Regions from separate parts of the Mesorhizobium sp. M7A.F.Ca.US.005.03.1.1 genome, predicted to be linked through region 1. Evidence: riboswitches for the same ligand, from Rfam matches in the RefSeq annotation. Region 1 holds a riboswitch; each other region holds the start of a gene.
What was found. A riboswitch is a leader RNA that binds a small molecule or an ion and turns the genes downstream of it on or off. The one in region 1 is predicted to bind thiamine pyrophosphate.

Region 2: linked by a shared signal. The riboswitch ahead of thiB (thiamine ABC transporter substrate binding subunit) and the one ahead of EN990_RS32690 (YkoF family thiamine/hydroxymethylpyrimidine-binding protein) in region 1 are both predicted to bind thiamine pyrophosphate.
Region 3: linked by a shared signal. The riboswitch ahead of thiC (phosphomethylpyrimidine synthase ThiC) and the one ahead of EN990_RS32690 (YkoF family thiamine/hydroxymethylpyrimidine-binding protein) in region 1 are both predicted to bind thiamine pyrophosphate.

The regions. Positions count from the first base shown of each region.
Region 1 is NZ_RZRO01000139.1:666-10,693, reverse strand. Features, by position in the region: gene EN990_RS32730 (GntR family transcriptional regulator) at 1-178, opposite strand, end outside; gene EN990_RS32725 (DUF982 domain-containing protein) at 407-676, opposite strand; gene EN990_RS32720 (hypothetical protein) at 761-1,018, shown strand; gene EN990_RS32715 (DUF3309 family protein) at 1,303-1,479, opposite strand; gene EN990_RS32710 (isoprenylcysteine carboxylmethyltransferase family protein) at 1,788-2,441, opposite strand; gene EN990_RS32705 (ABC transporter substrate-binding protein) at 2,656-3,678, opposite strand; gene EN990_RS32700 (ABC transporter ATP-binding protein) at 3,671-4,438, opposite strand; gene EN990_RS32695 (ABC transporter permease) at 4,435-5,196, opposite strand; gene EN990_RS32690 (YkoF family thiamine/hydroxymethylpyrimidine-binding protein) at 5,289-5,897, opposite strand; TPP riboswitch at 5,888-6,001, opposite strand; gene EN990_RS32685 (hypothetical protein) at 6,185-6,502, shown strand; gene msrA (peptide-methionine (S)-S-oxide reductase MsrA) at 6,572-7,090, opposite strand; gene EN990_RS32675 (glycosyltransferase family 39 protein) at 7,173-8,720, opposite strand; gene EN990_RS32670 (hypothetical protein) at 9,020-9,727, shown strand; gene EN990_RS32665 (hypothetical protein) at 9,813-10,028, opposite strand, start outside.
Region 2 is NZ_RZRO01000025.1:35,305-45,332, reverse strand. Features, by position in the region: gene EN990_RS13490 (ABC-F family ATP-binding cassette domain-containing protein) at 1-1,539, opposite strand, end outside; gene EN990_RS13485 (thiamine diphosphokinase) at 1,541-2,200, opposite strand; TPP riboswitch at 2,288-2,402, shown strand; gene thiB (thiamine ABC transporter substrate binding subunit) at 2,446-3,444, shown strand; gene thiP (thiamine/thiamine pyrophosphate ABC transporter permease) at 3,453-5,078, shown strand; gene thiQ (thiamine ABC transporter ATP-binding protein) at 5,071-5,862, shown strand; gene EN990_RS13465 (M48 family metalloprotease) at 6,121-7,590, shown strand; gene EN990_RS13460 (RNA polymerase factor sigma-32) at 7,615-8,478, opposite strand; gene EN990_RS13455 (amino acid ABC transporter substrate-binding protein) at 8,801-9,574, shown strand; gene EN990_RS13450 (amino acid ABC transporter permease) at 9,701-10,028, shown strand, end outside.
Region 3 is NZ_RZRO01000028.1:30,279-40,306, reverse strand. Features, by position in the region: gene EN990_RS14400 (DUF3732 domain-containing protein) at 1-25, shown strand, start outside; gene EN990_RS14395 (hypothetical protein) at 50-616, shown strand; gene EN990_RS14390 (hydroxymethylpyrimidine/phosphomethylpyrimidine kinase) at 1,522-2,337, opposite strand; gene EN990_RS14385 (thiamine phosphate synthase) at 2,328-2,933, opposite strand; gene EN990_RS14380 (thiazole synthase) at 2,930-3,703, opposite strand; gene thiS (sulfur carrier protein ThiS) at 3,705-3,902, opposite strand; gene thiO (glycine oxidase ThiO) at 3,871-4,872, opposite strand; gene thiC (phosphomethylpyrimidine synthase ThiC) at 4,869-6,704, opposite strand; TPP riboswitch at 6,808-6,924, opposite strand; gene EN990_RS14355 (hypothetical protein) at 7,242-7,505, opposite strand; gene EN990_RS14350 (metallophosphoesterase) at 7,997-9,334, shown strand; gene EN990_RS14345 (hypothetical protein) at 9,337-10,028, shown strand, end outside.

The DNA.
Region 1 (10,028 bases):
CCTCGAGGCCTTTGCGGACCGTATTGCGGCTAACGGAGAAGCGCTGGACGAGTTCGTTCTCGCTTTGAAGGCGGTCGCCGAAACCGAGGACGCCGGAACGGATCTCATGTTCGAGGACGGTGGCGATCTGCTCGGGCTTGCCCGTGCCGGGAGACAGTTGAACCGCGCGCCGCTTCATAAGGGTACCTGTTCAATGAACCTGTATAATCCTGTTCAATACCGAGGCCCGGATGCTATGTCAACAGATGCCGAAGACTGACCAACAGGCAGCGAAATGTGCGGGATAACCGTGCAGGGCGTGCCGAGAGGCAGGTCAATAGCCCTGAAAAGCCGGTCGGCGATCGCCAAAAAGAGGCTACATCAAGGGGATGGAGCCAGATCCTGATTCAATTTCACCAGGGGCAGGCTACGGGATCGACACCTCACGCGGTTCGACGAGGATGTCCGCCTCGATAGCGGCGTTGATGAACGCCGCTCTTGCCGCCGAGACTTCTTTCTTTCCCTCGAGCACGGCCAGACAGGCCTTGCGGGCAACCATATGCTTTTGCCCGGTCGCAACCGGCCAGCGGTTCAGCAGGATGTCGGCAGCCTGAGCGACCCGCTCCACGTTGAAGATCGAGTTTCGCGATCGGCCGAGCGCAATCCTGACCGGCTCATCGAAACGCTGATCTTGCACGATGCCACTCCCCAAAGTCGGCATTCATCGATTCGCGGCCTTCAACCCCGAGCAATGTGATAGGTTCTGCGCCAAAGGTGCAAGATGTCCGATTCCAGTGGCCAGAAAAATCCCAGGCTGATCGTCGTGGTCGCGTTCGATCGCGGTGAGGATGGCGAGTTGTTCCCAGCCTTTGGACCCGCCGACCAGCAGAGCGAGGATCGCGCCATACGCACCGCCAGGGCTCTGACGGCAAAGCATTCCGGCGTCATCGCCTGGAGCCGTGAGGCCGATCCGACGCTGGGCGAATATGGTCCGCCGAACACGCTCTTCGTCAGCGGTGACGTGCCTGACATGGAGTAGTCGACTGGCGCCAGTATCTGAACGCCTCGCCCATAGGGTTTGATGCGAGCCGGTTTTCCCTCGCCAGCAAGCAAAAGCCCGCTACGGTGAACCGGAGCGGGCCTTGGAGGAGGACAAGGGGTGGGACCCTCCCCTCTTGTTTCCACGGGGGGGGGTGTGGACCGCAATGACCATACGAAAGTTTTGCAGAGTGCAGGATCACAAGCCGGCTTGCCTGCATCACAATCCGGTGCACGCCGACATTGGGGCGCTCACGAGATTGCGATCAGTTGGCGATAACTCGGCTAGATGCGCCCGAGTACGACAAGCACGATGACAATGAGCAGCACGAGCCCAAGGCCGCCGCCGCCATAGGAGCCGGCGCCGTAGGATTGAACGTCGCAGCTGCGATGTTCAAAAGACGAGCGCTCCAAAGGCCTACCGTTCCGCGATTGTGGCGGGCATCGCGCGGAAGAAGTCACGCCAGCAACAGAACAGCCATCCAGGTGATGGCAACCAGAATTTAATTCCGGCACGCCTGTGGACCGCAGAAAGCCCACCAGTGTGGCGGGCTTTCCGATCGGCCGGAGATGGCGAGAAGCCGATTGCAGAAGCAATTACGCGAGGTAGTGAGTTTCAGCTTCACAGAGAGAATACTGAAATTGAAGTGTGGTATATATATCTCAAAATTTCTGAAATAATAAAGTTGTAATATTAGTTTGCACAAACAATGCGCAGGTCTATTGACGATCAACGTTGCCAGTGTGGTTGCTGCGCGCCGGGGCGCTTGTCAAACGACGCCGTAGAACAGCCTGTAGTGGACGCGCTTCATATAGTCCCGATACTCCGGCGTGACGGCCAGCAGCGCCTCTTCACGCAGGATGCGGTGCACCTGGAAGAAGGTGATCACCGCGTAGACAGCTAGATTGTAGAAGGAAAAGGCCGATAGCAGGAACAGGACATGGCCGGCAAGATAGCCGGCATAGATCGGATGCCGTACCAGGCGGTAGGCACCGCCTGTCATCACGCCGCGATTGCCCGGCAGAATGGCGAAAGAACGCCCCAGCGATATCTTTCCCCAGATCACGAACCCCAACGCCAGGGCCTGCAGCGGCGCCGCAACATGGACCGGGATGATGGCCACGCCCGGCTCCAGGTCGATGAAACCGACACCGAAGCTGGCGATCACGGAGACAACCACCGTGAGCGGGTTCCAGTCGCGAACCTTCGGCCGACGCGACAGAAGCAGCCAGGTAAAGGTCAGGATCTCGGAAATCGCCACCAGCGCCACATTGATGCGCGTCGGGTCGAGCATCAGGTGATACACGCCGCGGTAGACGAACATGCCCGCGAAGGCCAGCGCGCAGATCCGAAAGAAACCTTCGCGCAAATCCACCAGGATCTCACGCTTTCGGGCTGCGGACAGAATCGTGCCGTCACTCACGTGCGAAAGCGCCTCGCTTTTTGATATCAGCAATGCAAACACCCCAATGATCCCTCAGGGCGACCTTTGCACGCAACCATTGCCGGGCAGTTAATCAACAAGATCAGATCGGTCTTAAACTGGCTGTCGGGGAGCCAGGGCGCCACTTCCAGACGACCTGCTCCACGCGGTCGCCCAGAAAGACTGACGACCCATGTCATTTGGTTTTGCCAGACTAGCTCAGATAGTCGTTGCGGAAATAGCTCCCGAAATCCGGGCGTCGAGCAACCAGCTTGCCGTCGGAATCGCGCAAAATGCCGGAGGCGAAGAGATAGTCGCCAATCGCTTCCATCTTGGCCGGATCCATCGCCCCGATGGCCCCGCTTTGGCTGCGTAGATAATGGCCGTCGATCAATGCCTTCAGCGAGGCGTGGATCAGCGCCGGATTGGTCAAGGCATCCTTGTTTGCAGCGATCAGCAGGGTTGCCGCATCGTCGGGGTGGTCGACAGCGAACTGGTAGCCGCGTCGCGTCGCCTGAACGAAGTCGGCCGCAGGCTTGGGATTGGCCTGGAGATAGGCTTCGCTCGAAGAGATCAGCGTCGTGTGCTCGTCAGGCACGCCATAATCGGCATAGACGAAGCTGCGCTGTTTGACGCCCCTGAGTTCGGCTTCGACACCCTCCCAGGTCGAGACTTCGAGCGTGAAATCGACCGACCCATTGGCCAGCGCCTCATAGGCTGAGGTGCCGAGCGTCACCGTCTCGAAATTGCCCTTGCCGCCGTCGTGGCGGATGATGGTCGATATCAGCGCGTTTTCCCAGGCACTGCCGAAGCCGCCATAGATCAAGCCGTCGAGGCTTCTTGGGCTTTTGATCTCGTTGCGTGCCGCATTGAAGACCACGCGGCCTGTTTCGGATTGCACCACCGCATAGACGCCCTTCAGATCCGCCCCGGCGGTTCTCTGGGTGAACAGGCTGATGGTGCCGTTGATGCCGAAATCGGCGACGCGGTTTGCGACCAGCGTGCCCGCACCGGTATCGCTGTAGGGCAGGATGTCGACCTCGAGCCCGGCTTCGCGATAAAACCCTTTGTCGCGGGCGACGAACAGTCCGATGTGGTTGGTATTGACCGTCCAGTCGAGGGCGACGGTGACCTTTTGTGCCGCCGATTGTGCTCGAGCCCGACCCGTCCCGGCAATCAAGGGAAGGCCGGTGGCAAGGGTCAGCAACAAGGCCTGCCGACGCGTCAAGTCAGTCATGATCGTGTCCTTTGGATGGATTGGGGTTGAGGATGATGTCGAGGATTTCGGCCTCGAGCGCGCTTGCCTGGCGCGCGGCATCGCCGCCAAGGCTGCGCGGGCGCGGCAACGGCACCCTGATTTCACGCACGATGCGGGCCGGGCGCGCCGACAGCACATAGATGCGGTCGGACAGGAACACGGCTTCGCGCACGTCATGGGTGATCAAGAGCGCCGTCCAGCGATGATGCCGCCACATCTGTTCGAGCCAGCGCTGCATGGCGGTGCGGGTCAGCGCATCGAGCGCGCCGAACGGCTCGTCGAGCAGGAGCATGTCGCGCTCCTGCACCACGGTGCGCAGCAAGGCCGCGCGCTGGCGCATGCCGCCGGACAGCTGCGCGGGAAAATGCCGCTCGAAGCCGGCAAGCCCGAATTCGGCAAACAACGGCGCAACGCGCGCCCGCGCCGCCTGTCTCCTCATACCTTGCACTTCGAGCCCGAGCGTCGTGTTGTCGAGGATGCGCCGCCATGGCATCAGCGCGTCGCGCTGCGGCATGAAGGCGAAGTGCCTTCCGTGGTCGTCGAGCCGCGCGCCGTCGAACAACATCTCGCCCTCGCCATGCTCGGCGCCGGTCAGAAGCTGGAACAGCGTCGACTTGCCGGCACCCGAGGGTCCAAGGATCGAGACGAACTCACCAGCGCCGACGCTGAGCGAAATATCGGCCAGCACGTCGAGCCCACCGAACGCCTTGTGCACATGCCGCAGTTCGAGCCGGCTCATCGCCAGGCCCCCTTCCCGGCAGTTTCCCTGCCGGCTCGCTCCCAGGGCATGGCAAGACGCTGCAGCAACACGGTCAACCCGAACAGGACAAGGGTCAGCGCCGCGCTGACACCGACGGCGGCAAGAACCAGATCAGGACGGAAATTGTTCTTGGCATTGAGCATGTAGATGCCCAGTCCCTTTGCGGCACCGGCATACTCGGCGAAGATGGCGCCGACCACCGCATAGGTGATGGAGATCCTCAACCCGGCAAAGAAGTAAGGCAGCGCCGAAGGCAGTCGCGCGAGCAGGAAGATGCGCCAGCGCCCTGCCCCCATGGCGCGCAGCATTTGCCCGATCTCGGCCTCGGTCGCCTCATAGCCTTCGACCAATGCGACCAGCATCGGAAAGAAGGTGACCAGCGCCACCAGCATGATCTTGGGCGCCAGCCCGAAGCCGAACCACAGCACCACCAGCGGCGCGACCGCCACCAGCGGCAAGGTCTGGCTGACGATGAAGACGGGAAACAACGCACGCCGCAGCGGCTGGAAGAAGTCGACCAGCATCGACAGCACGAAGGCGGCGCTGAGCGAACAGGCAAAGCCAAGAAGCGTGGCACGGATGGTCGGAACGGCATTGTCGGCCAGCGCCTCGCGATTGAGCATCGCTTGCTCGAAGACGCGTGACGGCGCCGGCAGTATCGTGGCCCTGATGCCGGAATAGGCGGCATAAAGCTCCCACGCCATCAGGAGCAAACCGGCCGAGATCATGGCCGGCATTGCCTTGACGAGAAAGCTCGCGATCGGGCGCGAAGCGACTGATGATGAGACCACGGGAGATAACCTTTGACGGCCGCGAGAGCGGCGCGGCTTCAGACGGCCGACGGGCTGTTGGCCGAGACCGTGACGTCGAGGGTTACGTGGCCAGCGCCCGGTCCGAAACGGCAGAAAGCCTCGTCCAGCGCCGAAAAGATCGCACCGGCGTCACCGCGCAGTTTCGTGCAGAAATGCTTGGAGCGCTCATAGACGCCGGACTGCTTGAGAAAGTCTATGCAGCCGTAGATCTCGTCCATGTGGTCGTCTGTGCCCATCACATAGAGCGAGAACTGCGCCGCCGCCGGCTGGCCGGTGGCAGCAGCATTGCGCACCGCCGCGACGGCCGCATCTTTACGCGGGCCGAGTGGCCCGACGGGCCTGCCAAACGCATCGGAGCGGCAGATCGGATCATCCGGCTCGCCCGGGCAGCCGCGCGAGATGGTGGCCGACAACACGCAATGTTTGCCGCTGCGTGCCGCCGCCACGAAGAGGTCGCGCATGGCAGGAAACAGCACTTCGGGCGGCCCGACCAGCAAGGTCGAGATGTCGTCGGTCTCGATCCTGAGTTTGTCGCGCCAGGGATCGAGCGCACCGAGCGCGCCAAGGATGACACCGACGAAATCGTCGGTCATGGGATATAGGGAAATCTGTGCGCCTGAAAACATCGCCCGCCTCGCTCCGCTGGTATTACCCAGATCAGCTTCTAGGGTCTGTGGGCTTGCCGCCCCCGTCTCAGCCCCGACCGTACGGAGCACCCCTGTGGATGTGCGCCTTAAAGCATCATTCGAGTTGAAGGAAAAGCCGTTTTTTTATCGCACTGCGCCAAAAGCATTGCGCCAGGGCGGGAGCGGTTGGCTCTGCCGGCGCGAGAATTTATCGGGAACCTTCACCAGGCCGCGAGGTTGTCCCACCAGTCGCTACGCGACGAGTTCACAGACAATGGAGACAAACCATGTTCATGAAAATCCTCGCAGCTTCGGCGCTCACCATTGGCCTGGCGACATCGGCCATGGCGCAGAGCAATGGCACAAGCGGCACCGACGGATCCGGCGGCAGCGGCAAGTCGGTCACCGTCGACCCAAATACGCCGGCTTCGCCGAACACGGTAGACCCCGGCACGACCAACAGTACGACGGTAGCACCGGGCGCCACGAATTCAAACGCGGATGAAAATTGCCCTGCCCATCCGCAGGGCGCACAGCCCGATGCCAGTGGTACGTCGCCGGGCACCACCGCGCCGACAGTTAACGACAACCATTGCGGCAAGTAGGAATTGCAATGAAAAGAAGCCGCGGAGCGAGCGCTCCGCGGCTTCTCAAATCCTGTCGTATCAGTGTATCTACGGCACCGCTTTTTCCCGAACCGGCAGCTTCCACCCCGGCCTGACGAAGTGGCAGGTGTATCCGTTGGGATATTTCTCCAGATAGTCCTGATGCTCGGGCTCGGCTTCCCAGAAGGGGCCAACGGGTGCGACTTCGGTGACGACCTTGCCCGGCCACAGGCCCGAGGCATCGACATCGGCGATCGTGTCCTCGGCGATGCGCTTCTGTTCGTCGCTGGTGTAGTAGATAGCCGAGCGATAGCTCATCCCGACATCGTTGCCCTGACGGTTGCGGGTCGTCGGATCGTGGATCTGGAAGAAGCGTTCCAGCAGCGTGCGATAGCTTATGATGGCCGGATCGAAATTGATCTCGATGGCTTCGGCATGGCTGCCGTGGTCGCGGTAGGTGGCGTTGGGCACGTCGCCGCCGCTGTAGCCAACACGGGTGGAAATGACGCCGGGATAGCGCCGTATCAAATCCTGCATACCCCAGAAGCAGCCACCGGCAAGGACTGCGCGTTCGGTCGAAGTCGCCATATCACGTCTCCTCAAAGGCAAGTTTGTCTGGACATAGATGGGCATTGTCACCTGCTTCGTCCAGCGGACCGGCGGATCTGCTTCAGTTGCTCGGTCGGGCGAGGCCGTCGATAGCACCCGGCAACTGCCGCGCGCCAGGCGGAATGGCGGCGAAGCTGATCGCCACCGGCGGCGCCTTGAGCGACCAGTCGAAAAGAACGGTTTTGACCGGGATGTCGCCCACCCACGCCTGCAGATAAGATGGCACATCGCGCCCGGGCCAGACCAGCAATATGCCATGCTCGCGCAGCCGCTCCTTGGTGATCCAGGGGGCGTACTGCATGTTCAGTTCGGTGAAGATCGACGGCTTGTCATAGGCATTGAGGCCCGCCAGCGGCGCAATAAGGGCATGGCCGCCGACGATGTCGAGCCGATCGGGCGTCGCAGCGTGCCAGACAGCCTCTGCCTCATCCGAGATCTTTTGCGCCGGCCAGCAGACGGCGTCCATGCGCCCACGCAGATTGCATTTCGTCCAGCGGATGCCCGCATAGGCACCGGATATGCCGACAATGGAGATGAGCGCGCAGATCGCCAGCTTTCGCATCTCGATGGCGCCGAGGCGATGGCCCAGCAAGGCGAGCGCCACAACGCCAGCAAGATTGTACATCGGCGCGCCCCAGGCCTCGCCGGCGCCGGTGAACAGGGACGCCACCATGACGAGGATCGCCGGGCCAACCCCCATCCACAAGAGATAGACCAGCGTGCCGCGCCCGACGGGCTTTTGCGGCGCGGGCGAGCGCCGCAGCAGCCCTGATATCGCCAGCACCAGAAGAAAGCCGCCGAGCCCGGCCATCTGGACGCCGATATAATAAAAGCGGGAGCGATGGGCCACCACCCACTGATCGCGCCAGGCGGCATAGGTCAGCGGCAGGAAATCGACGCGGCAGAGTTCGGCGGCCAGTGGAGCGGCGACAGCGCCGAAAACCGCGAGCCCGAGCCATGGCCAGGGCGTGGCGAGCCGACTGCGTGCGCGTGTGTCCGACAGCAGCCAGATCGCCCCGAAAAGCAATAATAGGCCGGTGGAAAGCTTGGCATAGAGCCCGACGCTCGACACCAGCCCGAGCGCCAGCCACCAGCCCGGCCCACCACCACGGCCCGCACGCCACAACAGCCAGCAGATAGCGGCCCAGAAGGGCATCTGCGCGTAGTCATGATTGAACTGTGGGGTCGGCCAGCCGAAGAAATAGAGCGACGGCATCAGAAGCACGGCGGCCAGCGCGCGGGTTCGCCCGAGCATGTCGCGGGCCAGCAGATAGACTAGCACGAAAGTGGCCGAGATCGTTAGCTGAGCCACGAGATATTGCGGCCAGCGGAACGATCCGGTCAGAAGATGGCTGATCTCGAGCAGCCAGCCGGGAAGCTGTGGATGCTTGTAGGTCAACAGCACCCATTCGCGGCCCCACATGAAGCCTTCGACGACATCGTTGGGCGGTGACACGTCGACAAGCGCGGGCGCCACGGTCCAGCACAGGATCTGTGTCAGGCATAAAAGCGCTAGGCCGGCTTCTGGATAGCGCGTCAGCCCCTGCCAGATCGACGACTGCCGCCAGTCGCCTGGAACAGAACTGCCGACCGGCAGCCAACCGTTCATGGGTTCGTCGATTCGCGTCATGCGGTGGATAAATCACACCGGACGGTTTTTGGAACAGCCCAGAACTCGAAGCTTACGAAAATGTATACTTGGGTGACCATGGCAAAACCAAGATTGAGGCAGAGTTTCGCGCCACCATGCCGCCTCTCTCATCATCACATGCCAGCAGGACAACAATGGAACACGCCGTCCCGGAGCGCCCTGAACATGCCGGGCACGGCGCATCGGGCGTGATCGCGGCAGGCGTCGCCTACGCCTGACCGGTTCCCGTCCCCAAAAAAGCATCCAGGATTTGATAAATGCGCCACCACCATGCCATCATCCACTACCGTGCGCTCGATTTCTGGATGGCCCGTGCGGCCGTTCTCGTGATCATCTGCCTGCAGCTTCTGGTCATCAACAATCTCTCATTCGGGCCGCGCTGGCTAGCGCCCGCACTGGAGGCCGCTCTGCTGCTGCCCTTGTCGGTGGCCACCGCCTGGACACAGGCCGCCACCCGCAAGGCGGTCGAGGACCACGAGTGGCATGCGATCGGCCAGTTTCGGGTCATGATCCGCAGAACAGCCCTGACCATGACCGCCATCATCAGCATCATGAACTGCGGTTCGCTGGTCCTGCTGGTGCGTGCCTTGCTGGAGGGCCATGGCGGCAACAGCGGCACGACGCTGCTGATCGACGCACTCAACATCTGGGTCACCAACGTCATCGTCTTTGCCTTGTGGTTCTGGAGCACCGACCGCGGCGGCCCGCCGACCTGCGGCCTCGTCAAGCTTGCGCAGGCCGATTTCCTGTTCGCGCAGATGACGTTGAACGACCGTGACCTCCGAGATTGGCTGCCCGGTTTCGTCGATTATTTCTTCCTCGCCTTCACCAATGCGACAGCGTTTTCGCCCACCGATACCTTGCCCCTTTCCCAGCGCGCCAAGCTGCTGATGATGGCCGAGGCCATGATCTCGCTGCTGACCATCGCGCTGGTCGCGGCACGCGCGGTCAACATCCTCGCTTGATCGGCCCGACACGCGAAATAGCCCGCCCGGCGCACCGGAACGGGCTATTTTGGGTTGCCTTCGACAGTTGAAATGCAGCGCCGGACTAGTGGCGCTTGCCCAGCCTATAGCTGTTGCCGCCCAGCAGGTTCACGCCGAGCCCGCTCAGAACGCCACCGACGATGCCGGTCTTGTTGCCGTTTAGAATGCCTGAGACGACATTGCCGCTCAGGATGTTGTTGCCGCTGAGCACGTCGTTCAGCGCGGTGATCTTGCCAAGGTCGATGGACGGCGAAACATTGATCAGGCGGCTCGAATTGCC
Region 2 (10,028 bases), on a different contig from region 1:
CGCCTCGCCATTTTCGGCTCTCGCCCGCGCCTTGCGGTCGTCCAGCTTCGTGCCGCCGCGCTGCGCCAACATGTCGGAGTAGCCGCCGGCATATTCGATCCAGCGGCCTTCACCATCCGGCGCGATCAGGCTGGTCACGGTGCGGTCGAGGAAATCGCGGTCGTGGCTGACCAGGATGACGGTGCCGGCGAAACCGGCGACCAGTTCCTGCAGCAGTTCAAGCGTCTCCATGTCGAGATCGTTGGTCGGCTCATCGAGCACCAGAAGGTTTGCGGGCCGCGCCAGCACGCGCGCCAGCAGGAGCCGCGCCCGCTCGCCGCCGGACAACTCGCGCACCGGCGTGCGCGCCTGCTCCGGCTTGAACAGGAAATCCTTCATGTAGGAGACCACGTGGCGCTGCTCGCCATTGATGACGAGGTTTTCGCCGCGCCCATCGGTGAGATATTGTGCCAGCGTCTCCTGCGGGTCGACCGCCTCGCGCTTCTGGTCGAGCGTTGCGATCTCCAGATTGGTGCCGAGCCGCACCGAACCTGCGTCCGGCTTCATCTCGCCGGTCAGCATCTTCAAGAGCGTGGTCTTGCCGGCGCCGTTCGGCCCGACCAGGCCAACGCGATCGCCGCGCTGGATGCGGGTCGAAAACGCCTTGACCACGGTGAGATCGCCAAAGCTCTTTTCGATGTTTTTCGCCTCGATCACCAGCTTGCCGGACTCGGTGGCGTCGCTCGCCACCATGATCGCCGACCCTTCGGCCCCGCGATGACCGCGAAAACGCTGACGCATGGTCTGCAACTCGCCGAGCCGGCGCATGTTGCGCTTGCGCCGCGCCGTCACGCCGTAGCGCAGCCAATGCTCTTCGCGAACGATCTGGCGACCGAGCTTGTGCTGCTCGCGTTCTTCTTCCTCCAGAACCAGGTCGCGCCATTCCTCGAAATGGCCGAAGCCCTTGTCCAGCCTGCGGGTCTGGCCGCGATCGAGCCAGACCGTGGCGCGCGACACGCGTTCGAGGAAGCGGCGGTCGTGCGAGATGACGATCAGCGCCGAGGAGGTGCGGATGAGTTCTTCTTCCAGCCATTCGATGACCGAGAGGTCGAGATGGTTGGTCGGCTCATCGAGCAGCAGGATATCGGGCTCCGGCGCCATGACGCGGGCAAGGGCGGCGCGCCTCGCCTCCCCGCCCGACAGGTCGTTCGGACGTTCCTCACCCGACAGGCCGAGATGCTCCATCAGATAGCTGGCGCGGTAGGGATCGTCGGCGGGGCCAAGCCCGGCCTCGACATAGGCGCGGACAGTGGCAAAACCTTCCATGTCGGGCATCTGCGGCAGATAGCGGACGGTCGCCGAAGGCTGGCGGAACACTTCGCCGTCCTGCGGCTCGATCAGGCCGGCGGCGATCTTCAGCAGGGTCGACTTGCCGGACCCGTTGCGGCCGACCAGCGCGATCTTGTCGCCGGCCGAAGCCGTCAAGGCGGCGCCATCGAGCAGCGGCGTGCCGCCGAAGGTCAGTTTTATCCCGTCGAGGTTGAGAAGGGGCGGGGCCATGTCAGCTTTCAGGTAAGGGATAGGGATGAGCGAGCAGCATCGCGCGGCCATGGCCGAGCGCGATTTCGAGGCGGCCCCCGGTCTTGTCGGACTTGACCTCGTTGGAAATGGTCAGCGACGAACCGAACGCCACCTTGACGTGAGCGAGCGGCCATTTGGCGCCGGTGACGGTCAGGCCGTCGAGCTCGGAAAAGCCGAGCACCGAAAACAGCGTGCCGTCGGCATAGTCGAAGCCGGCCGTTCCGCGCAGCAGGGGGATGCCTTCCTGAGCGCCGCTGGTCAAAAGCACGTCCGTTCCCGCCTCCGCCAGCCGCAGGGCGAGCGACAGATGCAGAAAAGCGTGGTCGGCGCGCTTGCCGCCAAAGGCGCCGGCCAGCACCAGGCGGGTCGCGCCGCGCTCCAGTGCCGCGGCGACGGCAAGTTCGCCATCGGTCTGGTCCTTTTCCGCCGGGAAGGTCCGACGCGGCACGGAAGCGAGATCGTCCGGCAGGTTGGCCGGCACCGAATCGAAATCACCCACCCACAGCTCCGGCACGAGACCCAGCAACCGCGCATGACCGATGCCGGCGTCGGCGGCGATGACGCGGGAGCCTTTGACCTGACGGTCGAGCCGTGGCGTACGGATGAGATCGCCGCCAAGCAGGATGGTGAATGTGCTCATATCGTGTGGCCCTTACCAGCCCGGCACGGGAAACGGAAGGCGGCAAACTCCCGCTTGCATGGCGGATCGGCCCGGCCTATGTGTCGAAACGCTCTAACGGGGTGCCGGACGCGATCTTCGCGGACCGGCTGAGAGGCAGTCTCGCCAACCCGCTGAACCTGATCCGGTTTGTACCGGCGGAGGGATTAGACGTTTCGGACAGTCCGACGCCTCAATTCCTTTCAATTCGAACGAAGGAGGCGCCGATGCGCACGCTTTTATATGCTCTTGTTTCAGCAACGGTCGTGGCCTTGTCCGGGCCCGCCTTGGCCAAGGACAAGCTCACCGTCTACACCTATGAGAGTTTCACCGCCGACTGGGGTCCGGGTCCCGTGGTGAAGAAGGAGTTCGAGGCCGAATGCGGCTGCGACGTCGACTTCGTCTCGGTCGCCGATGGCGTCGCGCTGCTCAACCGCGTCAGATTGGAAGGCACATCGACCAAGGCCGATATCGTGCTTGGCCTGGATACCAATCTCACCGCCGATGCCAAGGCGTCAGGCTTGTTCGCGCCGCATGGCGCGGTGACGGATGTCAGTGTGCCGGGCGGCTGGAGCGACGACACGTTTGTCCCCTTCGACTACGGCTATTTCGCTGTCGTCTACGACACGCAGAAGATGAAGACGCCGCCGAAGAGCCTGAAGGAGCTGATCGAAGGCAGTGCCAACGACAAGATCGTCATCCAGGACCCGCGCACCTCGACGCCAGGCCTCGGCCTGCTTCTTTGGGTCAAGTCGGTCTATGGCGACAAGGCACCCGAGGCCTGGGCCAAGCTCAAGGCCAAGGTGCTGACCGTGACGCCGGGCTGGAGCGAGGCCTATGGGCTGTTCACCAAGGGCGAGGCGCCGATGGTGCTGTCCTACACGACGTCGCCAGCCTACCACATGGTCGCCGAGAACACGGAGCGCTACCAAGCGGCCTCCTTCGAGGAGGGCGAGTATCTGCAGATCGAGGTGGCGGGTATCACCACGACAGGAGCCAAGAATCCGCTGGCGGCCAAGTTCATGGCCTTCATGACCGGGCCGAAATTCCAGGATGCCATCCCCGAGACCAACTGGATGTTCCCGGCAGGCAAGACCGACAAGCCGCTCAATCCGGCCTTCGACAAACTGGTCAAGCCGACGAAGACCTTGCTGTTCAGCCCGCAAGAGGTCGCCGCCAACCGCAAGGCCTGGGTCGATGAATGGCTGGCGGCGATGAGCAAATAGGCAGCGCGATGGCGCCGGCGCATTCCACGGATTCCCGCGTCAGTGCCGGCATTGTCGCGCTCGCTGCAATCGCGCTGCTGATCGGCGGCGCGTTTGCTGGCCTGCTTTTCGAGGGCGCCCATGATTTCTCGGGCGCCTGGGCAGCCTTCGATCCCTATCTGCTTCGCGTCATTCGCTTCACGCTCTGGCAAGCGGTCCTGTCGACGCTGCTTTCGGTCATCCCGGGGCTGTTTGTGGCGCGCGCTCTGTCGCGGCATCCACGTTTCTTCGGCCGCGCCTTCATCCTGCAGATCTTCGCCGTGCCATTGGCGCTGCCGGCCATCGTTGCAGCGCTCGGCATCCTGGCGCTTTATGGCCGTGCCGGCTATTTCGCCGGCGTGCTTGCCGTTATCGGCGGCGGAAGCTGGCCGGGCATCTATGGCCTGTCCGGCATTCTCGTCGCCCATGTCTTCTTCAACCTGCCGCTGGCGACGCGGCTGTTCCTCGAGGCGCTGCAGACCATACCGGCCGACCAATGGCGGCTGGCGAGCCAACTCGGCATGGCGGCGCGGCCGGCGTTCCGGCTGATCGAATGGCCAACGCTGCGCGCCGCACTGCCCGGCGTCGCCGGGCTTGTGTTCATGCTCTGCATCACATCCTTCACGATCGTGCTGACGCTCGGCGGCGGGCCGGCCGCGACGACGCTTGAGGTCGGCATCTACCAGGCGCTGCGCTTCGATTTCGATCCCACGCGGGCCGTTACACTGACGCTGCTGCAGATCGCCTTGACCTTTATCGTGGTGCTGGCACTGACGCGGCTAGGCGCCAATGTGGTCGGCGACACCAATTTGCCGGTCGCGCAACGCCGCCATCTTTCGGTCAATCGGAGCGAGACCTGGTTGAACGCGCTACTCATCGTCCTGGCGCTGCTGTTCGTCGTCGGGCCGATGGCGGCAACCGTGATGGCCGGATTGAGTGCCGATCTCGCCCGCTTGGCCGGCGAGGCCACTGTCCGGCAGGCAACGCTGACCAGCGCGGCGCTCGCCTTCCTGTCGGCGCTGCTTTCGGTGATGCTGTCGCTGGCGCTGACCATGGCGCGGCGGGCACTGGCGCTGAACAGCCGGACTGGCCGCAAGACACTGCTCGAACATGCCGCCGATACCGGCGCCGGCTTTGTCCTGGTCGTGCCGCCGATCGTCGTCGGCGCCGGCTGGTTCCTGTTGTTGCGCCTTGTCGGCGATGTCTTCGCCCTCGCCCCGGTCATGGTCGTCACCGTCAACGCGGTGATGGCGATGCCGTTTGCGCTCCGCGCCGTGCGTCCCGCCTATGATGCAGCGAGCGAGCGTCACGAACGGCTCTGTGCACAGCTCGGCATTGCGGGCTGGAACCGGCTGATGCTGGTCGACTGGCCGTCGCTGCGGCGACCGCTCGCCACGGCCTTCGCTTTCGCCATGGCGCTGTCGCTCGGCGATCTCGGTGTCATTGCCTTGTTCGGCAGTGATTCCGTGCAGACATTGCCCTACCTTCTTCTGGCTCGGATGGGCAGCTACCGCACCGAGGATGCCGCCGGCCTCGCACTGCTGCTCGGCCTCGTCTGTCTCGCGTTGATCGTGGCGGCGCACTGGCTGGGAAGGGAGGAGGTCCGTGATGCGTGAAAAGGCGGCCAACGGGCTCGCGAAGGGCGCGCCGGTGCGGCTGGACAAAGTGTCGTTCAGCTATGGCAGCTATGGCGAGGCGCCGCTTGTTTTCGATGTCGAGTTTGCCGCGGCGACGATCACCGCCATCATGGGGCCGAGCGGTTCGGGCAAGTCGACACTGCTCAATCTGGTCGCCGGCTTCGAGACCCCACGGTCGGGCCGCGTGCTGGTCGGCGGTGTCGATGTCAGCGCCGAGCCGGCCTCGGCGCGGCCGGTGTCGATGGTGTTCCAGGAGAACAATCTCTTCGCGCATCTTTCCGTCGAGCAGAATGTCGGGCTCGGCCGCTCGCCATCCCTGCGGCTGACCGAGGCGGACCGCGCTGCGGTCGCCGAGGCGCTTGCGCGCACCGGTCTTGCGGGCAAGGAGAAACGCCTGCCGCGCGAGCTCTCCGGGGGCGAACGCCAGCGCGTCGCCCTGGCCCGCGTGCTGGTGCGCGACCGACCGGTGTTGCTGCTCGACGAGCCCTTCGCTTCGCTCGGACCGGCTTTGCGCGACGAGATGCTGGATCTGGTTGCCGCCGTTCATGCCGAACGCGCCATGACAGTGCTGTTCGTCACCCACCAGCCGGAGGATGCACGCCGCATCGGCGAGCATATGGTGTTTGTCGACAATGGGTTGGTCGCTGCGACCGGCAAGGCTGATGATTTCTTTGCCGGGGCTGGTCCGGAGGCGTTCCGGCGCTATATCGGCGCGGGTGCCGGATATTCCACATCACGCGATGTTGCCCGGAAGCGGACATAATTTACGGTCAAACCGGCTCCAGGCGATGTGGCGTTTGCTTGCCATGACCGGGGGAGTGTGGCTAGGTCCGCCCTACCGGTCCGGCACAGGCCGTGATTTGCCTGCAGTATCCGGCGCCCGCCCCTGGGATGGGCCGCGGATACTGCAGCAGTTTGAGATATGGCACGTGAGCATTCTGAAGATCGTCCCCGATTTTCAATGTCATGTGCCGGGACCCGAAAGGAAGCCGTTCTGGCGATCGGCGCTAACACATTGGGAATGAAACCGCTGGCGCGCTTCCTCGCGCTGGCCGGCTTTGCCGTGGCGTTGGCAAGCTGCCAGATGTTCACGCCGCCGGAGGTTCAGGAATCCGGCTTCCAGCCTTCCGACAAGCCGATCACGGTGGACAATGTCGGCGCCAACAACAAGCTCGCCGAATTGGCCAGGGCGCAGCATCCGCGCATCCTGGCGACCTATGGCGGCGAATATTCCGATCCCAAGCTCGAGCGCATGGTCGCCAAGGTGGTCGGTAGTTTGACGGTGGTGTCCGCCAACCCGACACAGACCTATCGCATCACCATTTTGAATTCGCCCAATGTCAATGCCTTCGCGCTGCCGGGCGGCTATCTCTACATCACGCGCGGCCTCCTGGCGCTGGCCAATGATTCGGCCGAGCTTGCAGCTGTCATCGCGCATGAGATGGGCCACGTCACCGCCAATCACGGCTTGCAGCGCCAGCAACTCGAGGCAGAGGAAGGCCTGGCGACCAAGGTGGTTTCCGATGTGCTCGGCGACAGCCCGACCGCCAAGGCGGCGTTGATCCGCGGCAAGCTGAGGCTCGCGCAATTCTCGCGCAACCAGGAGCTGGAAGCCGACGCCATCGGCATCAAGTCGATCGGCGAGGCCGGCTACGATCCTTTCGCCGCCGGCCGCTTCCTGCAATCAATGTCGGCCTACACGGATTTCCGCTCGATCAGCGGCGCCACCGACGCCAGCCTCGACTTCCTGGCCACGCACCCCAATACGCCGCAGCGCATCGATCTGGCGCAGCGCCATGCCCGCCAGTTCGGCGCGCCGGGCGTCGGCACGCGCGACCGCGATTCCTTCCTCGCCGGCATAGACGGCCTGCTCTATGGCGACACGCCGGAAGAAGGCTATGTGCGCGGCGAAACCTTCCTGCATCCGGGCCTTGGCGTTTCGTTCACGGTACCGGACGGCTTCATCATCGACAATTCGGCGGCAGCGGTGACGGCCACCGGCCCCGGCGACATAGCGATCCGTTTCGATGGCGTGTCGATCGACAAGAACCGGGCGCTGACGGACTATATCCGCAGCGGCTGGGTGGCTGGTCTCGTCGACAGCAGCGTCAGGCAGGAAACCATCAACGGCAACGAGGCAGCGACCGCGCATGCCGGCGCCGAAGGCTGGCAGTTCGACATTGCGGTGATCCGCGCCGGCGGCCAGGTCTATCGGCTGCTGACCGCGGCCCCTTCGGCCAGCACGTCGCTGGACACAATCGCCCGCTCGGTCAGCGGCTCGTTCCGGATCTTGAGTGCCGCCGAAAAGGCGGCGCTGAAGCCGCTGCGCATCCGCGTCGTCACTGTCCAGCCTGGGCAGACGATGGGTTCGCTTTCGGCGCAGATGGTCGGCGTCGACCGTAAGCTCGACCTGTTCCGCGTCCTCAACGCGCTGTCGCCTGGTGCCGCGGTTTCGGCCGGCGACAAGGTCAAGATCGTCACGGACAAGTAAGAGCCCCTGGACGCCTGCCGCCGTTCACGCGGCAGTCGCCATGAACTCCGGATTCTGCTTCACCAACGCGACCTTCAGCTTTTCCATGGCGCGAGCCTCGATCTGGCGGACGCGTTCCTTGGAGATGCCGAGGGTTTCGCCGAGCGCTTCCAGCGTCGCGCCCTCGTCGTTAAGCCGGCGTTCCTCGATGATCCTCAACTCCCGTGCGTTGAGCGCGCGAAGCGCCTCCCTCAGCCAGAGCGAGCGGCGCGCGACATCGATCTTGTCGCCGACGATCTCGTCGGGCAGCGGATCGTCCGAGACCAGGAAATCCATGCGCTCGGTCGAACCCGCATCGTCGGCAACCGGCATGTTGAGTGAGGAGTCGGGAGCCGACAGCCGCGAATCCATCATCGCCACGTCGGCTTCGGAGACGCCGAGTGCTTCCGATACTTCGCGATAGAGCGTTGCGTTTGACAGTGGCTCGGCGCCATTCGCCAGCCGCGCGCGCAGGCGTCGCAGGTTGAAGAACAGCGCCTTCTGCGCCGAGCTGGTGCCGCCACGCACGATCGACCAGTTGCGCAGGATGTAGTCCTGCATCGAGGCCCGGATCCACCATGTCGCATAGGTCGAGAACCGCACCTCGCGCTCCGGCTCGAAGCGGGCGGCGGCCTCGAGCAGCCCGACATGACCCTCCTGGACCAGGTCGCCGAGCGGCAGGCCGTAATGGCGGAATTTGGAGGCCATGGAAATGACCAGCCGCATATGCGCGACGGTGATGCTGTGCAGCGCGTTCTGGTCGTTGTCCTCTTTCCAGAGCAATGCAAGCCGATGCTCTTCGTCACGTTCGAGGTAGGGAGCCTTCATTGCCGCGCGGACCATGATCCGTCCTGCCGTGTCTTCCATCATGAGGCGCTCCCTGGGTGGTGCGGATGACTTTGCAAACTTGGCTGGCGCCCGGGTTGAAATGGCGGCGCCGTGCCCTAGAACAGCCAGAACTGCCATGCGCGGGAAAGGTTCCGCGACCGTGGCTGCGGGATTGTGTTGCCCGACGGGCTCCGGGGATGATCCGCGACAGTTCTGGTGTCGGCTGGAAAGCGCCAGTTTGAGTATGCGATTTCAGAAACTGGTTGTTTTTGGAATTCTGTTCCTTATTTTTTCGGCTTGCATCTGTCAGTTTCCAGCGCTCACAATATGCCGGTCGGCCGGCCAAGGACGGGATCACAGAAAAATGAAATGGCTCAAGTCGCTCATCATCGCCGGAACGCTGCAGGCCTTGGCTGTCACCGCAGGCCATGCCGGCGCCAATCTCGACCAGATCAAGCAGGCCGGGGTCATCAAGGTCGGCACGGAAGGCACTTATGCGCCATTCACCTATCATGACACTTCGGGCGCACTGGTCGGCTTCGACGTCGAAATCGCCAAGGCGATCGCCGACAAGCTCGGCGTCAAGGTCGAATTCCTCGAAGGCAAGTGGGACGGGCTGATCGCCGGCCTCGACGCCAATCGCTATGACGCCGTCATCAACGAGGTCGGCATCACCGATGCCCGCAAGGCCAAGTACGACTTCTCCGATCCTTACATCGCCTCCAAGGCGGTGCTGATCGTGCGCGGCGACAACACAGACATCAAGACCTTTGCCGATCTCAAGGGCAAGAAGTCGGCGCAGTCGCTGACCTCGAATTTCGGCAAGCTGGCCGAAACGAACGGCGCCGAGCTGGTCGGCACCGATGGCTTCGACCAATCGATCCAGCTGCTTCTGACAGGCCGTGCCGACGCCACGATCAATGACAGCCTGTCGTTCCTCGACTTCAAGAAGCACAAGCCCGACGCCAATGTGAAGATCGCCGCGCAAGAGGAAAACGCCGACTATTCCGGCGTCATCGTGCGCAAGGGCGATCCGGAGCTGGTCGCGGCGATCAACAAGGCGCTGGCCGACATCAAGGCCGACGGCACCTATAAGAAAATCTCCGACACCTATTTCGGCCAGGACGTTTCGAAGTAATCTATGAGGCGGGGCGCTCCGCGGCCCACAGGACATATCGAGCGGCGAGTCGTCTTTGACGGTCCGCCGCTTTTGTCGTGATATGTCGCGCCTCGACGAAGCCTCGACTTATTTGGAGGGTCTTACGTGCCGCACTGGCTGCAACTGATGCTGGAGTCGCTGCCTTCGCTGTTGTGGGCGGCGCTGATCTTCACCGTGCCGCTGACGCTGTTGTCCTTCGTCCTTGGGCTGACCGTTGGGTTGGGTGCGGCGCTTGCCCGGCTGTTTGGTCCGAAACCGCTGGTCGCGCTGGTGCGCTTCTATGTCTGGATCTTCCGCGGCACGCCGCTGCTGGTGCAGCTGTTCCTTATCTTCTACGGCCTGCCGTCGGTCGGTATCCTGCTCGACGCCTTCACGGCGGCGTTGATCGGCTTCACGCTCAACATCGGCGCCTACACGTCGGAAATTATCCGCG
Region 3 (10,028 bases), on a different contig from region 1:
CGCCGCATCTTCCAACGGTGGATAATAATCTGCTGCCAGAGGAGAAGGCATGGCGAACGTGGACGAGATCAACCGTCTGACGGCCCTTGGCTTGAACGTCATCACAGCCATGGATGTCGCGGAAGGAAAACTAGACGAAGCCTTCGAGGTCGCCCGCGCTCAGGAGAAACGCAAGGTCGACATCTGGTGCAAAGGAAGAAAGAACATTCCGGTTGCACTGACTGCGATATGGGACTGCGATCCTGCAAACTTCTATCTCGCGTTCGACGGCGATGATCCCAGCGACCACGCTTCGACGGATTTCATTCTTATCGACGCTGATGTCACTGACGTTGGCGGCAGGCTTACCTACGCCGCCAGCAGGGACAAGGGTCCTTGGCATCAACGTTACAAGAGCAAGAGCTGTGGGATCGCCTACCGATGGCTGCATGGCCGCGGTGTCACACCGCCTTTGCTCGGCGAGTACCAAGGCCAAGTTCACATCGTAGGAGGCATGCACCGCTTCCATCTTGCCAAGCACTATGGGACGACGCGCATGCCATTCCTCGTCCGGAGGGCCGAACTAGCCGCAGTAATGGCGTTGATCCCCTCGGCGACCGACACCGCCAACTCGTAATGGCGGGGACTGCAGAAAAGAAGCGAATGAGTTGCGAACTTACCGGGATCACTCCCCGAAAGCTGACCGACGGCTTCCGGCCCCGTTGCGGCCATTCTTACTCCCGCACTTTGGCTTTTCCAGCGCTAAACCGGCCTTGGGCGATGAATGGAAACGGTCAGATGTTCCCGGTCTGTGCTCGAAAAGTCGCATAAAAGGGCAGACTGGTGTGACGTCCGGAATTATTGGGCCTTTCACGGGTTTACCGGTCCCGAATTATCGGTTGCTGGCGGGCGGGCTATGCGATTGAAAACAGGAGAGTTTTCTGGCTAAGGGTGGGGTTTCAGACTGAGTTTACCAATGCCCTTAATGACGATTAATTCTGGATTGGCATCAGGTGATTGGGTTTGCGCAGAATATAGCCGCCCTTATTGGTAAACCCGCTCACGGTCGACAACGGATTGGTCAACCTAGGACGACAGGATTGGTAAACCGGAGCCGCCCTATCGACGAAGGTCTAGCTTGGCGCATTCACTGTCGCCGGTAGGCAGATATTCGGGCGACAATCGGGACCAGCGTGCGACGCCGCCAAGCGTGAGACACGTCGGCTACGCCGCAAATCGACACGGTTTGACCGGGCGCAATACCGCACCGATCTTCTAATCTCGGCTTAATTCCGGAGAGAGGCAGATAATTCCGGACGCCACACTGATTGGTAACCTAAGGCCACCCACCACGCGGATTGGTAGCCCACAGGAATAGGTTTGGTAACCCTTATCGAGTGAGGGCCGCTCGTACCTTTCGGCGGGTTCGTTTCAGTTCTAAGCCCGGCTTAATTCTGGACAACGACAGATAATTCTGGACGGCACAGTGGAACTCAACGCGTTGTAAGGATGGCATAGAGAAGCAGTAGCCCTCCAGTCTCGCTACTGGAAAAATTCTGGAAAATGGGTCTGCTTGGCTGGACGCAGAACGTTGTGATTATTCAGCCGGCATTTCTGAAGCTTCTCGAACACAAACAGCTTGCCTTCGCGCACGCTATCTTCGAGCGACTTCGCCTTCGCCAGATGCGCCGCAATCGCGCTGGCCAGCATGCAACCTGTTCCGCGCATCGATATAGCAAGGCGCGGCGTGTCGAAGTGGATGGGTTCATGATCGGAGCGTAACAGAATATCGGCCGATCGGGGACCCGACGCGTGCCCACCCTTGATCAGCAGGGCCTGAGGGCCGACGGCCTGCAGTCTTTGTCCTTGTTGGAGCGCACCGTCCTCATCCGAAGCCGGTTCGGAACCAGTAAGGAGCGCCAGTTCAGGAAGGTTGGGCGTGACAATGCAGCAAAGCGGCATCAAATCGCGCTTCATGGCAGCGATAGCGCCTGCTTCCAGAAGTGCGCGGCCTGAGGTGGAGGCCAGCACAGGGTCGAGTACTGCCGGCACTTGCGGAAATTTGCGCAGCACTGCGGCAACGGCAACAATGATCTTGGCAGTCGCCAGCATGCCGATCTTGATTGTGGCTACGTCGTTGGCCTGTAGCGCGGCACACATCTGATTGGCCACCATGCTGGGTGGCGAATGATGGATTTCGATCACGGCGTCGTGCGTTTGCACCGTTAGCGCTGTGACGGCGAGACAGGTGCGCACGCCAACGGCAGAGATCGTCTCGATGTCGCGTGCTATTCCAGCACCCCCGCTGGAATCTGATCCGCCAACGACAAGCACATGCGGTTCTCGTCTCATCGCCATCGGTCCGTCTTTTCGATCCATTCTCGCGTGCGCGCTTCGGGGTCGAAGCTCAACGTGATGTCCGTGACCACTGCGGCGCTGTTGGCGCCGGCCTCAAAGACGCCGTCGAGGCGGTCGGGGTTGAGGCCGCCGATGGCGACCAATGGGATCGGCGCCACCCGCCGCTTCCACTCGCTGATCCGCTCTAGCCCTTGCGGTGCCCACTTCATTTTCTTCAAAGTGGTGGGATAGATCGGACCGAGCGCGACATAGTCGGGCTCGGCAAACATGGCCGTTTCCAGCTCGACATGATCATGCGTGCTCAATCCGAGCCTGACGCCCGCTGCCCGTATCCTCGAGAGGTCGGCCGTTTGCAAATCCTCCTGGCCCAGATGCACGAAATCGCAGCCTTCCTCGATTGCCAGGCGCCAATAATCATTGATGATGAGCTGGCTTTTGTGTTGGACACACCAGGCCTTCGACTTGCGGATCTCCGCGCGCAGCCCGGTTTCATCCATGGTTTTGATGCGAAGCTGAATCAGCTTGACGCCGAGCGGCGCCAACCTTTCGATCCAGGCGGCGCTGTCGACGATCAGGTAGAAGGGATCGAGCTTCATGAAAAAACGGCCCTGCCGACCATCGGTGTCGATGGCACGGCGACGTCGCGCGGTTCGAGCATTCCCGAACTGAACGCCTCACGACCGGCGTCGACCGCCTTACCGAAAGCACGCGCCATGCCGACCGGATCTGCCGCCTTGGCGACCGCTGTGTTCAGGAGCACGGCGTCAAAGCCGAGTTCCATGACGGTGGCCGCGTGCGACGGCCGTCCGAGCCCCGCATCCACAATCAGCGGGACGCCAGGGAAATATCCGCGCATCGAGCGCAGCGCCGTCATGTTGACCGGTCCCAAGGCGGAACCGATCGGTGCGCACCACGGCATCAGGACCTTGCAGCCCGCTTCCAGCAGCCGCTCGGCGACAACGAGATCGTCGGTGGTATAGGGGAATACCGCAAAGCCGTCCTCGCACAGGATGCGGGCGGCTTCAACCAGACCGAACACATCCGGCTGTAGCGTGTCGTGATTGCCGATCACTTCGAGCTTGATCCAGTTGGTGCCGAAGACCTCGCGCGCCATTTTCGCGGTGGTGACGGCTTCCTTGACGGAGAGGCAGCCGGCGGTATTGGGCAGGGTTCTGGCGCCCAGCGAGCGGATCAACGACCAGAATTGTTCGCCGGCCCTACCGCCCGCCATCTCACGCCGCAACGAGACGGTCACCACCGACGTGCCCGATGCCTTGACTGCATCGGCAAGGATGGCCGGCGAAGGATACTGAGCCGTGCCGAGAAGCAGGCGCGACGAAAGCTCGGTTCCATAAAGCTCCAACATGCTAGCCGCCCTGCATGGGCGAGAGGATTTCGATCCGGTCGCCGTCGCTCAACTGGAACTCCGCGCGGTTGGCTTTGTGCACGAGGTCGCTGTTGACGGCGGTGGCGAGCCAATCGCCCTCATAGTCGAGCGCGGCAAGCAACTCGGCCAGCGTGGTGGCGGCAATCTCACGCGCCTCGCCGTTGACCATCAGTTTCATGAGCATGCTCCTTGGTTCTGTCTTGACTGAAAACCAGGTCGGCAGCCTGGCGCGCCATGGCGGGGGCGAGGAGAAAACCGTGACGATAAAGACCGTTGATCGCGATGATCTCACCGTCTGTTTCGACGCGTGGCAAATTGTCGGGAAATGCCGGACGGACACCCACACCGGTTTCAACGATCTCGGCCTCACCAAAGGCCGGATGGAGGGCATGGGCGGCGCCCAGCAGCTCCATCATGGAACGCGCCGTCACCGGTCCGGCGCTCTGGCTTTCAATCATCGTCGCTCCGATCATGAAACGGTGATCGGTGCGCGGCACGGCATAAAGCGGAAAGCGTGGATGAAGCAAACGGACCGGCCGCGACAGCGAGACATCAGGCGTGCGAAGGATCAGCATTTCGCCGCGAACACCGCGCAGCCTGTCATCGGCCGCTGCCATTCCCATGCAGTCTATCTGACGGGCGAATCCCGAAACAGGCCGGGCGTCGCAGCCGAAGTGGAATTTGACACCCATGGTCGCAAGCTTGTCATGAAGTGCCGCCATCGCCGGGCGTGGGTCGAGGTGAGCCTCGTCGGGGAAGAGCAATCCACGCCGGAAGCGGCCGGCGAGGTCGGGTTCCAGGAGCGCAATTTCGTTTTCATCGACGCGCCGATGCCCTGACGTGCGACTGGCGAACCGGTCAAGCTCACCGGCATCACGCGGCGCGGCCACGACCAATGTCCCGGCCCGTGTCACCTGACCCGACAGCACCGCATCCCACCAGTCGGCAGCATCGCGTCCGAGATCCAGCACCGGCTGCTCCGCGCTTTCGCGCTCGCACCATGGCGCCAGCATGCCGCCGGCGAACCACGACGCGTTGCCACCAAGGCCATGCCGCATCTCGGCGACGGTGACCGTCGCGCCGCGGGCGGCGAGTTCGAAAGCGACGGTGAGGCCGGCAACGCCGGCCCCTTTGACGAGCACCCTCATGATGGTTTGGGAGCCTCTGGCACGACCGGTACGCCAGTCTCGTCCGCCTGCATGTAGAGATCGCCGCCCTCCCGGTATTTTGCCGCCATTGCCGCCATGCCTTCCTTCTGGGCCTCGGCACGGATGTCGTGGGAAATGCGCATGGAGCAGAATTTCGGCCCGCACATCGAACAAAAATGTGCCAGCTTGTGCGCCTCCTTGGGCAAGGTCTGGTCGTGGAAGGACCGTGCGGTTTCGGGGTCGAGCGACAGGTTGAACTGGTCCTCCCAGCGGAACTCGAAGCGCGCGCGCGAAAGGGCATCATCCCTGGTTTTCGCTGCCGGATGGCCCTTCGCCAGATCGGCTGCATGGGCGGCTATCTTGTAGGTGATCACGCCAATCTTGACGTCGTTGCGGTCGGGAAGGCCGAGATGCTCTTTCGGCGTGACGTAGCAAAGCATTGCGGTGCCGAACCAGCCTATCATGGCGGCACCTATCCCTGAGGTGATGTGGTCATAGCCCGGCGCGATGTCGGTCGTCAGCGGCCCCAACGTGTAGAACGGCGCCTCACCGCACACTGCGAGCTGCTTGTCCATGTTCTGCTTGATCTTGTGCATGGGGACATGGCCCGGGCCTTCGATCATCACCTGGCAGTCCTTTGCCCAGGCAATCTTGGTGAGTTCTCCAAGTGTTTCCAGTTCGGCGAATTGCGCCGCGTCGTTCGCATCGGCGATTGAACCGGGACGAAGGCCGTCGCCGAGCGAGAAGGAGACGTCATAGGCTCTGGCGATGTCGCAGATCTCCTCGAAATGCTCGTAGAGGAAGCTCTCCCGGTGATGGTGCAGGCACCATTTGGCCATGATCGAGCCGCCGCGCGAGACGATGCCCGTGACCCGGTCGACGGTCAGCGGGATGTAGTGCAGCCGCACGCCGGCGTGGATGGTGAAATAGTCGACGCCTTGCTCGGCCTGCTCGATCAGCGTGTCGCGGTAGACCTCCCAGTTCAGATCCTCGGCGATGCCGTTGACCTTTTCCAGCGCCTGATAGAGCGGCACCGTACCGATCGGCACCGGCGCATTGCGCACGATCCAGTCGCGGATGTTGTGGATGTTGCGGCCGGTCGACAGGTCCATCACCGTGTCCGCGCCCCAGCGGATAGCCCAGACCATTTTTTCGACCTCTTCGGCCATCGACGATGTGACAGCCGAGTTACCGATGTTGGCGTTGATCTTGACCAGAAAATTGCGACCGATGATCATCGGCTCGCTCTCGGGATGATTGATGTTGGCGGGAATGATTGCGCGCCCGCGCGCCACCTCGTCGCGCACGAATTCGGGTGTGACGAAATCTGGGATCGCCGCGCCGAAGGCTTCGCCGTCGCGTTGCAGCTTGCCGCGCATCACCTCGCGGCCGAGATTCTCGCGGATGGCTACGAACTCCATTTCTGGCGTGATGATGCCGGCGCGCGCATAGGCAAGTTGGGTCACCGCCTTGCCCTGCTTGGCCTTGAGCGGCCGATTGCGTATCGGAAATTCCGGTGTCAGGCGCTCGCCGGTGGCGAATCCATTGTCTTCCGGCCGGACGTGGCGGCCGTCATAGGCTTCGACATCGCCACGCGCCGTGACCCATTCGTGGCGAAGCCGGGCAAGGCCTTTTTCGATGCTGGTTTCGACTGATGGATCGGTGTAGGGGCCGGACGGATCGTAGACGGTGACGGGCGGTTCGCCGGCCGTCGGATGGACGGAAATCTCGCGCATCGGCACCCTGATCTGCGGGTAGAGGACGCCGGGCTTGTGGATTTTCCGCGAGGCGGGCAGTGGTCCCGTCGATACGGCGGGGGTGAGGGCATTCATCGTGAGGCTCCTTTGCTCATGCATTGGAGACCCAGTTCTGTGCCGGAAGGATGAAAAGACGCTTCTGTAGACCTGCTGCAACAGGACCTCGGGCGTAAACTCCCGCAAAGCGCTTGCACCGTCCCTACGCCAGTATGAACTGGATCAGGTTCAACGGGTCACTGCGCCGCGAAAGCCAGCAGTATCTCAGCCCCTTGCCGGGACTCCCCTGGTGAATGCCTTAGGTTGAACGGGCTGACGCTATCTTGTCAAGCGCATTCGGGCGCCTTCGGCCGGTGGCGACGACCGGCGGCCAGCCGGGCGGAGAGCTCGCGCATGCATCGGGGACAAGTCACGCCCCGTAGACCGGGGCTGAATGGCCAAAGCCTCATTCGCTTCGTGAAGGATGGAGAAACTGTATTGGCCATGTGCGCGTATCGACCAAGTAGCTCAGGCGGTCACGGATGTGGTTATTCTGGTCGAAGGTGACGAACGGCCTTGGGGGTCACCTCCTTTAGGATTCAGAGGTTGGAAGACGGCTTCTCGCGATCACGGCCATCAGGAAATACCTGTCTTCGGCTCAACCTCGACATGGCGTCCGATCGACCGCAGATATACAGCTATCTCGTTCATGAGATGATCGCGTTCGCCGTAGATTTCAGCAATCCTACGCAGCTGTGGCTCGACGGCCCTCCGTTGCGCTGGCGTGAAATCAGCATCGCCAAAGACGTATCCCAAGTTGCCAATCGCGCAAATTTTGCAGCCGGCGTCCACAACTGCTTGTACGAATGCCGGAATGTCTTTTTCTTGCATGGTCTTCATGTCGAACCTCTCGTGAATGGCGTGCTTGCGCCCCAATCTGCCTTTTCAGCGTGTCCTCTGGGCGGCGCAAGCCCTGAGCGTGACTGTGCACGGGCAACCTCGACTATCCCATCTGCCACGCTCTTTAGAATCGGTGGGGTCTGGTGATCGCAGGCTGGGCCACTCAAAAGCCTGCAAGAAGAAAGTCATGGCGACCATTGCTCAAGATCGCAAGGGTGCGTGCAAGACCTTCCGTTGGCAGTCATGCACGCTCGCTCAGAGATAGTCCGGCCGCGGAAATTCTCCCTTATTCGTAAGAAAGCTCATTGAGCAACTGGGCATTGAGCAACTGGGTCTCACGTCACGGGTCTCGTGTGCTTCACAGCCGAAAAATAGCCGCCGTGGCAATTCTCGAAAAGTGCAGGCTACCTCGTTAAGGACACTGCGGATGATCGTTCGCGCTTGGCAAAAGCGAACGGATTAGTCTATGGCTCTCGGCAGGGGGGCGAGTTATGCGGCGGGTGCGAATCCTTCAAGTAGGCGATATTCACTATCCGGACTGGCATCCTTCCTCTAGCAACATCGATGCCAAGGATAGCAAGTTCGCTCCGAAAATAACGCAGAAGCTACGCGCGTCTTCGCTGCGTGCCGTCTTGACGAAACTTCGGCGGCTGACGACTTCGAAGCCCTTGGATTCGATCGCCTTCATGGGGGATTTCACGAGCCGTGGCGACAAGACCTTCATTGCTTCGGCATTCCAGCATTTCACGTTGCTCTGCCGCGCACAGGGACGCAGTTCAAAGGCGCTTCCGTTGATATTCGTACCGGGAAATCACGATGTGAACCGTGATGACGCGCGCGAACTTGGACCGACTGAGAAATTCAGCGAAATGGCGAGTTTAGCCGCCCGCTTGGGTTGGCAGACCGTTCCCGTGGACCAACCCGTGCACTTCAGACTTCCGACAGGATCCGCAGGCGCAAACTTCATCCTCGTCAACACAGCGATAGGCAGTTGGGAGCTTCAAAACCTTCCCGCGTTCCTTCGTGATCGTCTCGAGGCACTCAGTCCTTCTACAGAGCCTCTAGATCTCGGCTCGCCGGACATCTCGGGACATTCGCCCGCGACACCTCCCAGCGATCCAGACAAGGAGGCGTCCGACGACGAGTATTACGGTCAGATGGACACGCCATACATCTCGCGTGAGATGCTTGCAGGCCTACAGGAATTGCTCCAGCAGCCCGACATGCGTTACGGCATCATAATCGGCCATCACAATCTGCTGCCACAAAAGACTCCGCGCATTACGCCATACGCGGAGATGCTCAACAGCGGATTTGTCAGAACTCAGCTGCTGCAGGGCAACAAGCCTATCGTCTACCTGCATGGACACATACATGCTGATCCGGTCGAGATCGTCAACGATCCAAGGTTTCCGGACGGCAAATTGATCTGCATCTCAGCACCAGAGATACAGTCAGGTTTCAATGAGCTCGTCTTCTTCACGACCGATCAGGGAGAGCTCGTCGGCATCCGACTTATACCCTACCGCACCAATGTCGCCGACGGGACGGTCATGGAAGGCGAACATTGCTTTATTTCGACCATGTCCAACGGCAAGGCCTTTCTGAACAACGACACGTTTGACCTGCTGCGCCGACTGCGCGACCATGCCACCAGGCGCGGGAATGGGTTACTCTTCTGGGACGAGATCACTGAGATTGCTGCCTCCGCCGAGCTCGGGCTAGATCTGGAAGACTCTCTTCTGATGCTCCAAGCGGCGCGCTTCATCGAGATAGACGGCCTCACCAAGGCAAACTCGGCTTGGCGCATTAAGGTAAGGGACGAATAGCGATGGAGAATCCGTTCGGCCCCAACAGGATCGAGTACGAAAGCCGCCCGATACTGTGGTTCAGTCAGAAGTCGGCGTTGATTTCTGCCGCCGCCAAGCCGGTCTTCGTCGCAGGGACGAGAGGCAGCGGCAAGACCAGCATTCTTCGCTCGCTTTCCACAGTCCATATTCTTGAAGACAAAAGTCTCTCGGACCAAGTCGGCAAGCTCGCTTGGTATGGCGTCTTCTTCCAGCTCAATGAGACATTCTCGCCCCTAATCGACAACGCCGTTCTGAACCTCATTCCGGAGCGGATACGCTTCGACACGGCCGCCGTGATCCCGCGGCAATTCGTAATCTTCTCTCACTATCTGGAGCTGAAGATAGTCGAACGCCTGCTCGAGAGCATCGGCCAGCTCAGACGCGACGGCCACTTGAAATACCGGGCCTCCGAAGATAGGGACGTCGCCCTGGCACTGCATCGCGAAGTGCTGCACTTCATACCCCAACCTGCCCGTCTCGACTTCTTCAGCATCGATGAGCTGCGGGGTGGGATAACCCGGTACGTCGACGAATGCTTCAACGCGTTCTTCTTTGCCGCCGATGCCGGAGCGACCGGCTTCAGAGCAACAGACCCTGGCGCGATCATTAACAAGGTCGCGACCGCGATCACTCCACTTTTAAATGGCCCATCTTTCGCCGGTGACAGGGCGCC